DNA from 2 places in the Uliginosibacterium flavum genome. Region 1 is predicted to be linked to the other one. Evidence: predicted binding sites of a transcription regulator. Region 1 holds the regulator's gene; the other holds the start of a gene.

Region 1 (7,724 bases):
AGCGGCCTGCCTGCAGAGCCGCGCGGGATGCCGCTGTGCGCGACACATGGCTGGAGAGGCCCGTCCGGAGCGGCTCTTGGAGGGGATGAGTCGGACCGGCAATTCTTGCCGTCTCGACTCGCGAGAGGCGATCTGTCCGCAGGCGATGCGTGCATTTCTAGTGTAAACTTTAAAAAAATAGTCACATAAAAACAATGACTTGAAAGTATTGTCCGGCCGCGGAGCGGAGTTGGCATCAGTATTGCGATACATGGTCGTAGATTGCTTCAGGAGCACACGATCATGGCTGGCCTTCTCAGCGTTTCACTTACCGGACTCAATGCCGCCCAGGCAGCATTGAATACGACCAGCCATAACATCTCGAACGCGAACGTCACTGGCTACAACCGCCAGCAGGTGGTGCAGACGACGGCTGACCCGATGTTTACCGGTGTTGGCTTCTTCGGTCAGGGCACCGAGATTGCAACGGTCAAGCGGATTTACAGTCAGTTTTTGACGGCACAAGTGTTGGCTGCGGATAGTTCTCGGGTGGAGTACGAGACCTATTACAACCAGATCAAGCAAGTCGACAATCTGCTCTCTGACGCCACGGCGGGCCTTACGCCCGCTTTGGAAGAGTTTTTTCGTGGCGTACAGCAAGTGGCCGCTGATCCGAGTAGTGTGCCTTCGCGGCAGTCCATGTTGTCGACGTCGGAAGCGTTGGCGACCCGCTTCCAGGCCATGCAGAGCCGTTTTCAGGAAGTTCGCGATGGTGTTGAAACCCAGATCGGTCAGTCAGTTGACGACATCAATGCACTCGCCAAGCAGGTTGCCAGCCTGAATCAGAAGATCGTGACGGCGCAGGCAGCCGGGCCGAATGTTCCGGCCAATGATCTGCTTGATCAGCGCGATGCAATCGTTGCCCAGCTCAATCAACAGATCAAGGCGACGACATCCAGTAACAGCGATGGCTCTGTCAATGTGTTCATTGGCTCGGGCCAGCCGCTGGTGATGGGCAATGATGTGTTCCAGCTGTCGACGACGCCATCGACGACGGATCCGACTCGCTCAACGGTCGGGGTTCAGTTGATCGGCGGAGGTGTAGTGCCCATCCCGGAGAACCTGCTCTCCGGCGGGACGCTGGGTGGCCTGCTCAGTTATCGGAGCGATTCGCTGGATAAGGCTCAGAACGAACTGGGGCGTATTGCGATCAGCCTGGTGACGGAATTCAACGCCCAGCACCGGCTGGGGCAAGACCTCGACGGAGCGATGGGCGGCAATTATTTCACGGCCTTGTCACCGGCAGGGCAAAATTTGCCGAATTTCGTGACTGGCCTGGCTTCGACAGCTGCGGTTACGGCAACGATCTCCGATGTCGGCGGGCTGACGGCTGACGATTATGTGCTTGCCTACGATGGTACGAATTATTCGCTGACCCGCACTTCGGACAGCGGCGTGGTCTATAGCGGCGCGACGCTGCCGGCATCCGTAGACGGTTTGTCCTTCGCCGGCACGATGGCGAACGGCGATCGGGTGCTGATTCAACCCACTCGTTATGCTGCTGCCAATATCAGTGTGGCGATTCAGGATACGCGTCTGATCGCTGCGGCTTCACCGGTCGCTGCCAGTGCAGCGAATACCAACAGCGGTACGGGCTCATTGACGCAGCCGGTGGCGCTCAGCCTGACGGGGATTCTGCCTGCTGCGGCAGCGCATATTGCCACTCCGATCACGCTGACTTTTGATTCGACACTCAACCAGTTCAACGTGACTGGTGCTGTGCCTGCCACAATTGCCTACAACCCGTCGACGAATGCGGTGGGCGCCAGCGTTACCTTGACGAACCCGAATCTGACATTTTCGCTTTCTGGCCGACCGGCGAATGGTGACAGTTTTACGATCAGCACCAATGTGAGTGGCACCAAAGACGGACGCAATGCCAATGCTCTTTATTCGCTGCAGTCGGCTAAAAGCCTGCTGGGTGGCACTACGAGTTTTGGTTCTGCCTATTCGCAGATGGTCAGCGAGGTAGGGAGCCAGACCAGCGAAGCCAAAGTCAATGCCAGTGCGCAGCAGGGTTTGCTGGATCAGGCGACAGAGGCGCAGCAGGGCCTCTCTGGCGTGAATCTGGATGAAGAGGCGGCCAATCTGTTGCGTTATCAACAGGTTTACCAGGCAGCAGCCCGCTGCATCGGGGTGGCTAACACCCTGTTTGATGACATTCTTTCCATCATGGGGTGATGCAATGAGAATCAGCACTTCACTCATCTATGACAGCAACGTGGCGACGATCAATCGCCAGCAGATCGACGTGTTGCATACCCAGCAGCAATTATCCACCGGCCGGCGGGTGGTAGCGCCCAGCGATGATCCGGTGGCGGCAGCACGTGCTCTGGAGGTGTCGCAGTCAATCTCGCATCTGGCCGTGCAGAAGGAGAATCAGGGCACTGCGGTGGATACTCTGAAGAGCCTCGATAGCCAATTGGGTGCAATTCATGATGTGCTGGATTACGTGCGCGAGCGTGTTGTCCAGGCTGGTAATAGCGGAACACTGACATTGAGCGATCGGCAATCGATTGCGACGGATATCAAGGCGCAATTCGATAGTTTGCTCGCCTTGGCCAATAATCAGGATGCGTCTGGCGACTATCAATTTTCCGGCTACAAGGGTGATACCCAAGCATTTTCGGGCAACCTGTCGGGCGTCAGCTATCAGGGTGATCAAGGGGTGCGCACATTGCTTGTGTCCAATTCCCGGCAGATTCCGGTCAGCGTGAATGGCAACGAGTTGTTCATGAATATTGGCTCTGTCAACGGGGTCTTTACCAGCAGCACCAGTTCTTCGACGGCCGTTGTCAGCGATGGCACGGTATCGGGGCCAGCAGCGTATACGGGCGATCATTACGGCATCAAGTTCAGCAGCGCCACGACCTACGATGTGTATGACACTGTGGCAGATCCGGGCATGACAGGTGCTCCCCTGGCTTCCGGGGTTTACACCTCAGGACAGAGCATCGGTTTGCCCGATCCGGGCAATGCCGCGACAACCGAGATTCAGGTCGCGATCTCCGGAACGCCTTCGACGGGAGATACTTTCCAGATGACCCCGGGCGACTCCAGCGACATGTTCAGCACCCTCAAACAGTTCGTGGTGGGCCTGGAGAATACGAGTGACCCTGGCTACTCGCAGATGGTGGCGGACACATTGGGGCGGCTCGACAATGCAATGGAAAACGTGTCGCGCTTGCGCTCCCAGAGCGGTTCGCGGCAAGTCGAGGTGGAGGCGCTGCAAAACGTCGGCGACGATCTGAAGATCCAGTATGCGGATCGTCTGGAAAGTCTGGTCGGCCTGGATTATGTTTCGGCAATTTCTGATTTTCAGCAGCAGCAGACTTATCTGGAGGCCGCGCGCAATACTTTCGCCAAGATTTCCGGCCTGTCGCTGTTTAATTTCATTTCATGAGGTACTGATGTGATGAAAAAGCGCTGGATCCTCACGCTGCTACTGAGCGTCACTGGCTGCAGCAGTCTTTCCGGCGACCTGCCGGGAAGGACTTCGATTATCCCGAAGGGATCCTTGCGGATTTTCCCTGGCTATGCGGTAGCGCATGCCGATATCGTGCAGGTTGGTCTGCTGCTGGCGGCTGTTTATATGGTGACGGATCCCACCGCACCGAACTGGGAAATCGTCGAAACCCGCCTGCCTGACAATCGGGTGCTTTACAAACTCAGCATGCAGTATCTGCATCTGGGCGGTGATGGCGAAGCCCGTTATGTACTCGCCCGTCGCGCCGAGACGCTGGCGCGCGAGCAAGGCCTGGCCGGCTATCAGATCCAGCGCTACGAAGAGGCCGTCGATTCCCGCATCTTCCTGCCGCAGCGTACTGCCTATGCCGAGGTGCAATTGCTGGCAGCCAAGTAGGGCGGGCTTCTCCAGACGGCCTGTCTGTACAGCCAGTGCCCATAGGACTTTGCAAGGCATATGCTTGTAGAGGCAGTCAGCATGCGGCTTTTCGCACATGCATATTTTGACAAAAATACTACTTGCACAACTGTTCAAAACTACAGTACTGTACGTACATACAGTTTGTTGAGCGAGTTTGTCATGAGCCTTGAATTGACCCGTCGTCAGCAGGAAATCCTGAGCTTCATCCGTGACCGGATTGCCGCCGATGGCATGCCGCCCACACGTGCCGAGATCGCTGCGGCCTTCGGTTTTGCCTCGCCGAACGCGGCAGAAAGCCATTTGCGTGCTTTGGCGCAAAAAGGCGTGATCCGTCTCGAATCAGGTTCCGCCCGAGGAATTCGCTTGATCCAGGAGGAGGGTGGCGAAAAAGCCGAAGAAAGCTTCGGCCTGCCTCTGGTGGGGCGGGTTGCGGCAGGCGCGCCGATTCTCGCGCAAGAGCATATCCAGCGTCACTATCCGGTCGATCCGCTGATGTTTTCGCCACGAGCCGATTTTTTGCTCACCGTACGCGGGCTTTCGATGATCAACGCCGGCATTCTTGAAGGCGATCTGCTGGCCGTGCATCGCTGCAACGAAGCGCGCGACGGCCAGATTGTGGTAGCCCGCGTGGATGACGAAGTGACGGTCAAACGCCTTAAACGTCAGCCCGGCGGAATTATCGAGTTGATCGCCGAAAACCCTGATTTCTCACCGATTCTGGTTGATCCCCAACGCAGTTCGCTGGCGATCGAGGGGATTGCCGTTGGCCTGATCCGCGACGGCTTTGCCCGTAATTGATTCCTGCCCCCTATTTGACTCTGGAGCCTCTCATGAAAAACCTCTTCCACAACGCTTTGCCCAATAGCCTGCAAATGATGCAACCCACGATGCGCAGCGGTACCCGACTCAGCATCAAGCCGATGGCGATTCTTGAGGTTGTACGTCGGCGCGGGCGCAGTTGGGGCTTGCTGGCTCAATATGAAGAAGCGCGTCTGGGTTTGTTGCGCTGAATCCGTAGCGGCATTCTTCGCCAATAAAAAAACGCTGCCCTAGCGCAGCGTTTTTTTATTGGCCAGTCTGAAAATCAGATTGGTTGCTCGTTACCAATTGCTACAGCATTGAAACCCGCATCGACATACATGATTTCGGCCGAAATTCCCGACGCCAGATCTGAACACAGGAATGCTGCCGCATTGCCGACTTCCTCAATCGTCACATTGCGGCGCATCGGCGCTTGCTGTTCCGTGTGGGTCAGCAGCTTGCCGAAATTTCCGATACTGGAAGAGGCCATGGTACGGATCGGGCCAGCCGAGATGGCGTTCACGCGTGTACCTTCCGGGCCCACGGCTGCAGAGATATAGCGTACCGACGCCTCCAGGCTGGCTTTGGCCAGACCCATCACGTTGTAATTGGGCAGGGTGCGCACCGCGCCCAGATACGAAAGGGTCAGCAGCGAGCCATTGCGGCCCTGCATCAAGGGACGTGCGGCCTTGGCCAGAGCGGCAAAACTGTAACTGCTTACATCATGGGCGATCCGGAACGCGTCGCGTGAAAGACCTTCCAGAAAATCGCCCTTTAGTGCTTCGCCCGGCGCGAAAGCCAGCGAGTGCACCACGCTGTCCAGACCATCCCAATCCTGGCTGATGGCATCGAACAGCGCGGCAATTTGTGCGTCGTCCTGCACATCACAGGGAAATATCCGGGTGCTGTCAAAAGTTCTTGCCATTGCGGTGACGCGCTCAAGCAAACGCTCGTTCTGGTAAGTGAATGCCAGTTCCGCGCCTTCGCGATGCATGGCCTTGGCAATCCCGTAGGCGATGGATCGATCACTCAGCAGCCCGCAAATCAGGATGCGCTTGCCTGTCAGAAACCCCATTTTTATCCCGATTCAAACATGCGCGATGAAGTTTGTGCCGGGGCACGTGGCCCCGGCAATCCTGAGCTTATTCGACTTTTGATTTGGCCAGCAAAGTCTTGATGTGCGCGTTCAGAGCTTGCTGTTCCAGATACTGACGCAGCTCGTTTTTCTTTTCTTCAAAGGTCGGCGGCACTGCCTTGCGGGTTTCATCCAGCATGATCACGTGGAAGCCATAGGTCGTTTGTACCGGGACGGTGGTGAACTTGCCCTTTTCCAGCTTTGTCACGGCATCACCGAAGGGTTGGGGCAGGCCTTTCGGAGAAACCCAGCCAATATCGCCGCCATTATCCTTGGAGCCGGCATCGACGGAGTCCTTGGCCAGATCTGCAAACTTCGCGCCGCTCTGCAATTTGGCGATCACGGCCTGAGCATCTGCTTCAGTGAGTGTCTGGATATGGCGCACCTTGTGTTCGGTACTGGACATGTCAGCGACGCGACGCTCGTATTCGCTGCGCATTTGCGCATCCGATATGGGGTTGGCCACGGCCCACTCGTTGATGTAGGACGCAATCAGGATGCCTTGACGCGCCATTTCAACGCGTACCTGAATGTCAGACTTTTTGTCCAGACCACGCTTTTTCGCTTCCTGGGCCAGAACTTCACGCCGCACAAGCTCCTCCTTGATGGCGCGGCGCAGCGCTTCGTCGTTAGGCGCTCCCTGCGCAATTTGCTCATTTGCCATCAGATCGCCAACAGCAGCAGAAATCGGCACGCCATTAACTTTTCCGAGCGCTTTGGGTTCTGCAGCAAACAGGGAGGAAGACGCCAGCGTCAGCGCCACGGCAAGACAAGTCAGCTTTAGTTTCATGGTATTTCCTGATTGAACAATTGAAAAATGGACAGCTTGCAGCGGTTTATTCGCGTTCAACTTCGTCCGGGCTTAAGGCTGTGATGCTCAGCGCATGCACGGCGCCGCTCATCAATGTACTGAGAGTGGCATACACCATACGATGGCGGGCAAGGGCAGATTTTCCTGCAAATGCGGCGGAAACGATTTTCAGGCTGTAATGCCCGCCACCCTTGGCGCCTGCGTGACCAATGTGCTGCTGGCTATCATCAGTTAATTCACAGATGCTTGGAGACAGTTGCGCCAATTGCGCCCGGATTTGTTCAAGCATGTTTCATGCGTCCTCGGCCGAAGTTTCGCTTTTCATATGGCGTGCGAGGTATAGCGCTTGAGCAAGGGCAAATAGCAGGGTAAGTCCCATGCTGCCGAAGAGCTTGAAATTGAACCAGGTGTTTTCAGAGAAGTTGTAGGCAACCACAAGATTGAGAATGCCCATGAAGTAGAAAAATCCCACCCAGGCCAGGTTCAGTCCATGCCAGCCCTTGTCGGACAGTTTGACACCGTCACCGATCATTGCCTGCAGCAGGTTTTTGCCGAACAGGCGTGGGCTGAGCCAGAAGGCGGTGGCCATCAGCCAGTAAACAATGCTGAATTTCCACTTGATGAAGGCCGGGTTGTGAAACCAGACGGTGGCCCCGCCGAAAACCAGCGCCGCCCCCAGTGTGATCCAGGACATGGTGCCGATTTTTTTGCCGCGAGCCCACAGCCAGACAATCTGACCCATGATGGCGACGACAACGACGACTGTTGCAATAACGGTCGGCGCTTCATTCGGCCCGACGACTCCACCGGAGACCATGAATCCGAACCATTCAGAGGCTTTCTGGGCCGCGAGTTCCTTGTTGTGCTTGGCAAACTGGAACGCGGCATAGAAGAACGCGACGGGGAAGAAATCGAAAAGTAGCTTCATTTGGCGGCCGATTATAGACGAGAGATAGTGTTTTTGATCGTGCGCCGATTGTCGGTTGTCACAGCCTCAGCTTCAGTACCGCGCGCAAGCCGCCCCCTTCGCGAGGCAACAAGTCCAGGTGGCC
Region 2 (7,724 bases), on a different contig from region 1:
TTTCTGGCCGTTGATGGTGACTTGCGCTACGCCTTCGAGGGTGGCCAGCGAGGGTGAGATCAGGTTGTCGGCAAAATCGTTGAGCTGGTCCAGCGACAGTGAGGGCGAATCCAGGGTGATGAACAGCACCGGATCATCGGCCGGGTTGACCTTGCGGTAACTCGGCGGGTTGGTCATGTCCTTGGGCAGTTGGCGGTTCGCCCGCAGCAGCGCGGCCTGCACATCGACAGCGGCTGAATTGATGTTGAGCGAGGGGATGAACTCCAGCGTAATGCGCGTGCTGCCGAGCTGGCTCGTCGAGGTCATCATCTTGAGCCCGGCGATGGTCGAGAACTGCCGCTCCAGGACGGTGGCGACCGAGGAGGCCATGGTTTCCGGATTGGCGCCGGGCAGATTGGCACTGACCTCGATGATCGGCTGATTGAATGAGGGCAGGGCCGCAATCGGCAGATTGAACCAGGCGGCGACGCCGGCAATCATCACTGCCAGCCATAGCAAGGTGGTGGCGACCGGACGGTGGATACTCTGCTCGGTGAATTTCATTGCGCGGCGGCCTTGGCTGCCTGACGCTCACGCCAGCGGGCAATGATTTCCTGTTTCTGCTCGTCCGTGGCGGCAGCCCAGCGTTCGGGGTCGTGCGGTGTAAAGCCTTCAGGCAGCGCTACGCTTGTGGATGAAGGCTTGCCTGTAGAGGCGCTTGCAGCCTTGGTCTTCGGGCTGCCTGCCTGTACAGGTCCACTGGATGCGGCTTCGCGGGCAGCCTGTTCGGAGGCCGGCTTGCCGTCTCGTTTGCTACGTCCTTCACCGTTGCCGCCACTCTTTTCTTCGCTGACCTTGCTGCCAGGGCGCAGATTCTGACCACCTTCCAGCACGATCTTGAGGCCGGCTGGCAAGCCCTTGAGCACGGCCTTTTCGCCAGCGATGCGCAGTAGCTCAACTGGCTTGGGCTGCACCGTGCCGTCTTCCTGCATCACGTAGACGAGACGTCCGTTCGGCCCGTTGAGCACTGCCTGGGCGGGCAGTACGGCGGCATCCGCAATGCTGCCGGCTTCTACCTTGATGGAGACATACTGGCCTGGCCAGACTTTGCGCGCGCTGTTATCGAGCTTGCCCTTGACCAGCACATTGCCGGAGGTGCGGTCGATATTGCTGTCGATGAAGATGACCTCGCCGGCCAGCTTGTCCTGTGCGGCGGTGCTGGCGCTGAGCTTGACCGGGCCTTTGCGCATGGATTCGAGCAAGGCCGGCAGATCGCGTTCGGCCAGCGCAAAAGTCACGCCAATCGGGTTCATGCGCGTCAGCTTGACCAGTGCGACGGACGTCGAATTGGAGGTGACGAGGCTGCCGGGGCGCACATTGATGACGCCGGCGCGACCGTCGAAAGGCGCGTGGATGCGCGTGTAGGACTGCGTCACCTTGGCCTGCTCCAGAGCCGCGCGCGCCTGGGCTTGATTGGCCAGCGCCGTATCGGCCTTGCTGCGAGTGGTGTCGAGCGCCGATGGGGCGATGAAGTTCTTGTCGGCCAGTTCCTGGCCGCGTTTCAGATCGCGCTGGGCGATCATGTATGCGGCATCCGCACTGGCCAAGCCGGCGGCGGCCTTGCTGACATTGGCATCATCGTCGCGCGCGTCGAGCGAGAGCAGCAACTGACCACGGCGGACTTCGTCGCCTTCCTTGAAGTGGATCTGGGTGATCATGCCGCTCTTCTGCGGGCGCACATCGACTTCATCCAGCGCCAGCACATTGCCTTGGGCCTCCAGTAGCAAGGGCACGTTTTCGATGCGGCTCAGCGTAGTGGTCACTACCTGAGGCCGATTGCCGCGCGCGGCGGCGCCCTTGGCGTCAGCGGCCAGCTTTGATTCGCCGTTCGTGGGCGCAGAAGCGCTGGCTCCGACGGACGCTGTGTCCTTGTTCTGGCACGCGGCTAGCAGGCCGCAAATGGACAGCAGCAGGGCAAGGGTATAACGACTCATCAAACTCATCTCTGCGTTATCCGCAAAGGCGCCATGGGTAAAGGGGTGCAAGGGGTCGCAGCAACGGAAGCGAATCATTACTCAAGCGTCTTGCCAAGCCAAGCGGCTTTACCGAGCTTAACCAACAAATGTGAAGGATCAGGCATCCCGCTGCTGCATAAATCAGACACTGTAATTCGCTACCGAAAACAGCGGTGTTGCGCCCGAGAGCTTTTGGTGTATATTTATACAGTACCAAGAAAGGCCTGAGTCCCGGCAGTCAGCACTGCCTCGCAAGCTCTGTGCCATAATCTTTCCGACCACTGAGTGAGGTATTACATGGACGACAATAAAGCCAAAGCACTTGCTGCTGCGCTGGCACAAATCGAGAAGCAATTCGGCAAAGGTTCCATCATGCGTCTGGGTGATGGCGAGGTGGTGTCCGACATTCAGGCCATCTCCACCGGCTCGTTGGGGCTGGATATCGCTCTGGGGATTGGCGGTCTGCCGCGCGGCCGTGTGGTTGAAATTTACGGCCCGGAATCCTCGGGTAAAACCACACTGACTCTGCAAGTCATTGCCGAGCTGCAAAAAATGGGCGGTACGGCTGCGTTCATCGATGCCGAGCACGCGCTGGACGTCGTCTATGCCCAGAAACTCGGCGTGAATGTTGGAGATCTGCTGATTTCGCAGCCCGATACGGGCGAGCAGGCGCTGGAAATTGCCGACATGCTGGTGCGCTCCGGTGGTGTGGACATGGTCGTGATTGATTCGGTCGCCGCGCTGACGCCGCGTGCCGAAATCGAGGGTGAGATGGGCGATCAGTTGCCCGGCCTGCAAGCCCGTTTGATGAGTCAAGCGCTGCGCAAGCTGACTGGCAACATCAATCGCACCAATACGCTGGTCATCTTCATCAACCAGATCCGCATGAAAATCGGCGTGATGTTCGGTAGCCCGGAAACCACGACGGGTGGCAACGCGCTGAAGTTCTACGCTTCCGTGCGTCTGGATATCCGTCGTACCGGTACGATCAAGAAGGGTGATGAAGTCATCGGCTCCGAGACCAAGGTCAAGGTCGTCAAGAACAAGGTGGCGCCGCCGTTCCGTGAGGCGCACTTCGATATCCTGTACGGGGAAGGTATTTCCCGCGAAGGTGAAGTGGTCGATATGGGTGTCGAGCACAAATTCATCGAGAAGAGTGGCGCCTGGTATGCCTACAAGGGCGAAAAAATCGGTCAGGGTAAGGATAATGCGCGCGAATATCTGCGCAATAATCCGGCCATTGCCATCGAGATCGAAAACAAGATCCGCGAGGCGGTCGGCGTGATTGCCATTCAGGTGAAAGCGGAGTAATTCAGGTCTGTGAGCAAGAAACCGGTTCCATCACTCAAGTCGACGGCCTTGCGGCTGCTCTCCATGCGCGAACATTCGCGCGTGGAGTTGCGGCGCAAGCTTAAAGCCAAGGCTGTCGAAGGGCAGGACGTTGAAGCCGTGCTGGATCGCATGGCCGAAACCGGCCTGCAATCGGATGTGCGTTTTGCTGAAAGCTTGGTGCGCACTCAGGGCGGGCGCGTGGGCGTCGAACGTTTGCGGCGCGAACTGGCTGATCGAGGCGTGAGTAACGAAATTGCCGCAGCAGCGTTGGGCGAAGGTCTTGTCGAGGATGAGCTGACGCGCGCACGTGCGGTGTGGGCGAAAAAATTTGGTGAGTTGCCGAAGGATCAAAGCGAGTGGGCGCGCCAAGCGCGCTTCATGCAATCGCGTGGTTTTACGGTTGAAGTGATCCGGACAATGTTGAAAGAACCATTTAATGAGTCTGCTTAGGGTAGCCAGCCTGAAGAAACGCTACAAGTCGCGTACCGTGGTGCACGATGTTTCCTTCCAGGTCGGCAGTGGTGAGGTAGTGGGCTTGTTGGGCCCCAACGGGGCGGGCAAGACGACGTGTTTTTACATGATTGTTGGCTTGGTGCGTGCCGATGGCGGCAGCATCCATCTGGATGGTGCGGATCTGACTCACTGGCCGATCCACAAGCGCGCTCATCAAGGTTTGTCTTACCTGCCGCAGGAAAACTCGGTATTTCGCAAACTCTCGGTCAGCGAGAATATTCTGGCGGTGCTTGAGCTGCAGAAGCTGGGTAAAGCAGAGCAGGCGAAGCGTCTCGATGAGTTGCTGGATGAGTTGAACATTGCCCATCTGCGCGATGCGACCGCAATGTCTCTTTCCGGCGGCGAGCGTCGTCGGGTGGAAATTGCCCGGGCGCTGGCAACCCGCCCTCGTTTGATTCTGCTCGATGAACCTTTTGCAGGGGTTGACCCGATTGCAGTGCTGGATATTCAGAAGATCATTAGCTACCTGAAAGCACGTGGAATCGGGGTGTTGATTACCGACCACAATGTGCGTGAAACACTGGGGATTTGCGACCACGCTTACATCATCAATGCGGGTGAAGTGCTGGCGGGTGGTACGCCGGAAGAGATTGTGCAAAATGATCAGGTACGCCAAGTTTATCTAGGTGAACATTTCCGTTTATAACGTTTTTCATCAGGCCGGCATGGGCCGGCTGGTATCACTGTCCGCATGAAACCCTCGCTTCAGCTTCGCTTCTCCCAGCAACTGGCCTTGACGCCACAGTTGCAGCAATCCATCAAGTTGCTACAACTGTCCACGCTCGAACTCAATCAGGAAATCGAGCGCATGCTGCTGGAGAACCCGATGCTGGAACGCGAGGCGGGCGAGGAAGATGAGGGCGCAAGTCCGTCTCTGCCCGAGCCGCAAGAGGCCAGTATGGCCACTGCGGGTGAGGAGTACTCCAGCGAGCGCGTGTCTTCGGGCGAGGACGAGTATGAAGCGGCGAGCGTGGCCGACATGCCCGATAGCATCAACGAAGCCTACGACAGTGTGTCGGATGACGACATCGGCGAGGCCGCCGAATGGCGCAGTGAAGGGGCTTCGCACGGAAGTGGCGATGGTGAAGACGGCGATTTTCAGGATCTCCAGGCCGCAGCGACGTCCTTGCGGGATCATCTGTTGGGTCAGGTTGCCTTGATGGCCATGACGGATCGGGATCGCGCCTTGGTCATGCTGGTGATCGAGGCTCTGGATGATGACGGTCTGTTGCTGCAGGAGCTTGAAGAGCTTCTTCCGCTGATTCCGCCTGAATGGGATGTTGAGCTGGAAGATTTGACGATTTCCCTGCATCAGGTGCAAAGCCTTGATCCGGCAGGAATCGGGGCGCGCAACCTGCAGGAAAGTCTGCTTTTGCAATTGAAGACCCTGCCGGAGAGCGAGTCACGGCGCTTGTCCATGATCATCGTTGATGGCAATCTGGAGTTGCTGGCCGCACGTGACTTCGCCAAGCTCAAGCGCCGACTGTCCTGTAATGACGATGCATTGCGTTCCGCGCAGGAGTTGATCTGCAGCCTCAATCCCCGGCCGGGTGCTCGTTTTGCCGCGCCCGAGACGCGTTATGTGATTCCCGATGTGGTTGTCCGGAAATATCGGGGTGCCTGGACGGTAAATCTTAATTCGGAAGCAATGCCGAGGCTAAGGATTCACAAGGTCTATGCCGATATACTTCACCATAACCGGGGCGTAAGCAGCACACTGTCGACGCACCTGCAGGAAGCGAAGTGGTTGATCAAGAACGTACAGCAGCGGTTTGACACGATCCTGCGGGTTTCACAGGCGATAGTGGATCGGCAGCGACAGTTTTTCGAGCATGGCGAAGTGGCGATGCGTCCGCTTACCTTGCGCGAGATCGCTGAAGAGCTGGAATTGCACGAGTCGACGGTGTCGCGGGTAACGACTCAGAAATATATGGCCAGTGCCCGTGGCGTCTTTGAACTGAAATATTTTTTTGGCAGTCACGTTGCCACCGATACGGGTGGTGAATGTTCAGCTACGGCGATTCGCGCGCTGATTCGCCAGCTGGTTGCGGCTGAGGACGGGCGCAAGCCTTTGTCTGATGCCCGGATTGCTGAATTGTTGGGCCAGCAGGGTATTGTGGTAGCACGCCGGACAATCGCGAAATACCGGGAGTTGCTCAATATTCCGCCGGTCAGTCAGCGCAAGTCGATCTAACAGGAGAGGAGTGTTTTATGAATCTCAATATCACCGGGCACCATCTTGAAGTGACCCCCGCCCTGCGCGAGTATGTCAGCACCAAGCTTGATCGGGTGATTCGTCATTTTGATCATGTGACGGCAACCCATGTAATCCTCTCGGTACAAAAACTCAAACAGAAAGCTGAAGTGACAGTGCACGTGCGTGGTAAGGATATCCACGTGGAGTGTGAAGACGATGACTTGTATGCGGCGATCGATGCGATGGCTGACAAACTGGATCGTCAGGTACTCAAGCACAAGGAGAAAGCCGGTGATCACGGTCATGAATCCGTGAAGCGCCAGAGCATTGCAAGCGCGGACTGAGCGTGCGCGCAACACAGTTCAGCTGTGCTGCGGCCGGACTGGACGCAGCAGGGCGGGCGAGGCCTATAATGGGCCTGCCGCGACTGCAGGATGAAGTCCTGAACTGTCAATTTCCAACCTGACAAGCGGCGAGCTCCGAAAGGAGACTCGCCGCTGTTCTGTAAGTAAGACCGAACCTGGCATGAACCTGATCTCCAAGATTCTTGATCCGCAGCGGATTGTTGTTGATATCGCGCTGAATTCCCGTGCCGCGGTGTTTGAGTGCGTGGGGGCCCTGTTTGAGCAGCATAGCGGTCTGGCGGCCAGGAAAGTGGTCGATGCGCTGACTCAGCGCGAAAAGCTTGGCTCGACGGGCTTGGGCATGGGGATTGCGATTCCGCATCAGCGCGTCAAAGGCCTCAAGGAGACGCAAGGCGCTTTCCTGCGCCTGCGTGACCCCATCGATTTTGATGCGCCTGATGGGGCTCCGGTCAATCTGTTTTTCATCATGCTGGCGCCTGAACAGGCCAATGAAACGCATCTGCGTTTACTGGCAGAGTTGGCGCAGATGTTCAGCGACAAGACGTTCCGCGAAACCCTTTGTGCCGCGCCGGATGCCATGAGTGTTGCGGCAGCTTTTGATGACTGGAGCATCCATGCGTCGAGCGAGCGTAGCCCAGCTGTTTGAGGCCAATCGCACTGCGCTGCAATTGCGTCATGTTGCGGGGCGTCTGGATTCTTGGTTGTCGGTTTCTGATCATCGGGTGTGGCCAGCCGATATGGTGGGTCACCTCAACCTGATTCACCCGAATCGTTTGCAGATCATGGGCGAAGCAGAGTTCGCTTGGGCACGCCAACAAACCCGCGAACACCTTGAGCAGCATTTGTTGGGCATCCTCGCCTGCTCTCCTCCCGGAGTCATCGTTGCTGATGATTGCGACGTGCCGGAAATTGTCCGTCGAGCCTGCGATGAAGCGGGAGTGCCGGTGATGGCCTCACCGCTGGAATCCGCACGCGTGATTGAAGTCCTGCGGGTCTATCTGTCACGCAAGATGGCTGAGCGCGTTTCGCTGCATGGCGTGTTCATGGATGTTCTGGGGGTTGGCGTGCTGGTGACTGGCGACTCGGGCGCGGGTAAGTCCGAGTTGGCGCTGGAGCTGATTACACGCGGCCATGGCTTGGTGGCGGATGACGTTGTAGAAATCTCGCGCGTTGCTTCAGGGATTCTGGAGGGGCGTTGCCCTGAAATGCTCAAGGATTTTCTGGAGGTGCGCGGTCTGGGCATCCTGAATATCCGTACGATTTTTGGCGAAACTGCGTGTCGTCGAAAAATGAAGCTCAAACTCATCGCACATTTGCAGCGTC

The links. Region 1 encodes LexA, which represses DNA repair genes until DNA is damaged. Its sites were predicted from a motif close to ACTGTATNTANATACAGT; they were not measured.
Region 2: a site for LexA is predicted at 2,189-2,206, ahead of recA (recombinase RecA). Genes of this name have one in related genera too.

What each region holds. Positions count from the first base shown of each region.
Region 1 is NZ_JBEWZI010000018.1:70,802-78,525, forward strand. Features, by position in the region: gene flgK (flagellar hook-associated protein FlgK) at 283-2,220, shown strand; gene flgL (flagellar hook-associated protein FlgL) at 2,225-3,442, shown strand; gene ABXR19_RS15410 (hypothetical protein) at 3,455-3,901, shown strand; gene lexA (transcriptional repressor LexA) at 4,085-4,723, shown strand; gene ABXR19_RS15420 (hypothetical protein) at 4,756-4,935, shown strand; gene ABXR19_RS15425 (enoyl-ACP reductase FabI) at 5,010-5,801, opposite strand; gene ABXR19_RS15430 (peptidylprolyl isomerase) at 5,869-6,651, opposite strand; gene ABXR19_RS15435 (BolA family protein) at 6,698-6,961, opposite strand; gene ABXR19_RS15440 (septation protein A) at 6,965-7,600, opposite strand; partial or broken gene ABXR19_RS15445 (ATP-binding protein) at 7,659-7,724, opposite strand, start outside.
Region 2 is NZ_JBEWZI010000002.1:119,440-127,163, reverse strand. Features, by position in the region: gene ABXR19_RS02260 (efflux RND transporter permease subunit) at 1-543, opposite strand, end outside; gene ABXR19_RS02255 (efflux RND transporter periplasmic adaptor subunit) at 540-1,973, opposite strand; gene recA (recombinase RecA) at 2,292-3,305, shown strand; gene recX (recombination regulator RecX) at 3,315-3,776, shown strand; gene lptB (LPS export ABC transporter ATP-binding protein) at 3,763-4,485, shown strand; gene ABXR19_RS02235 (RNA polymerase factor sigma-54) at 4,531-6,033, shown strand; gene hpf (ribosome hibernation-promoting factor, HPF/YfiA family) at 6,051-6,380, shown strand; gene ABXR19_RS02225 (PTS sugar transporter subunit IIA) at 6,562-7,047, shown strand; gene hprK (HPr(Ser) kinase/phosphatase) at 7,016-7,724, shown strand, end outside.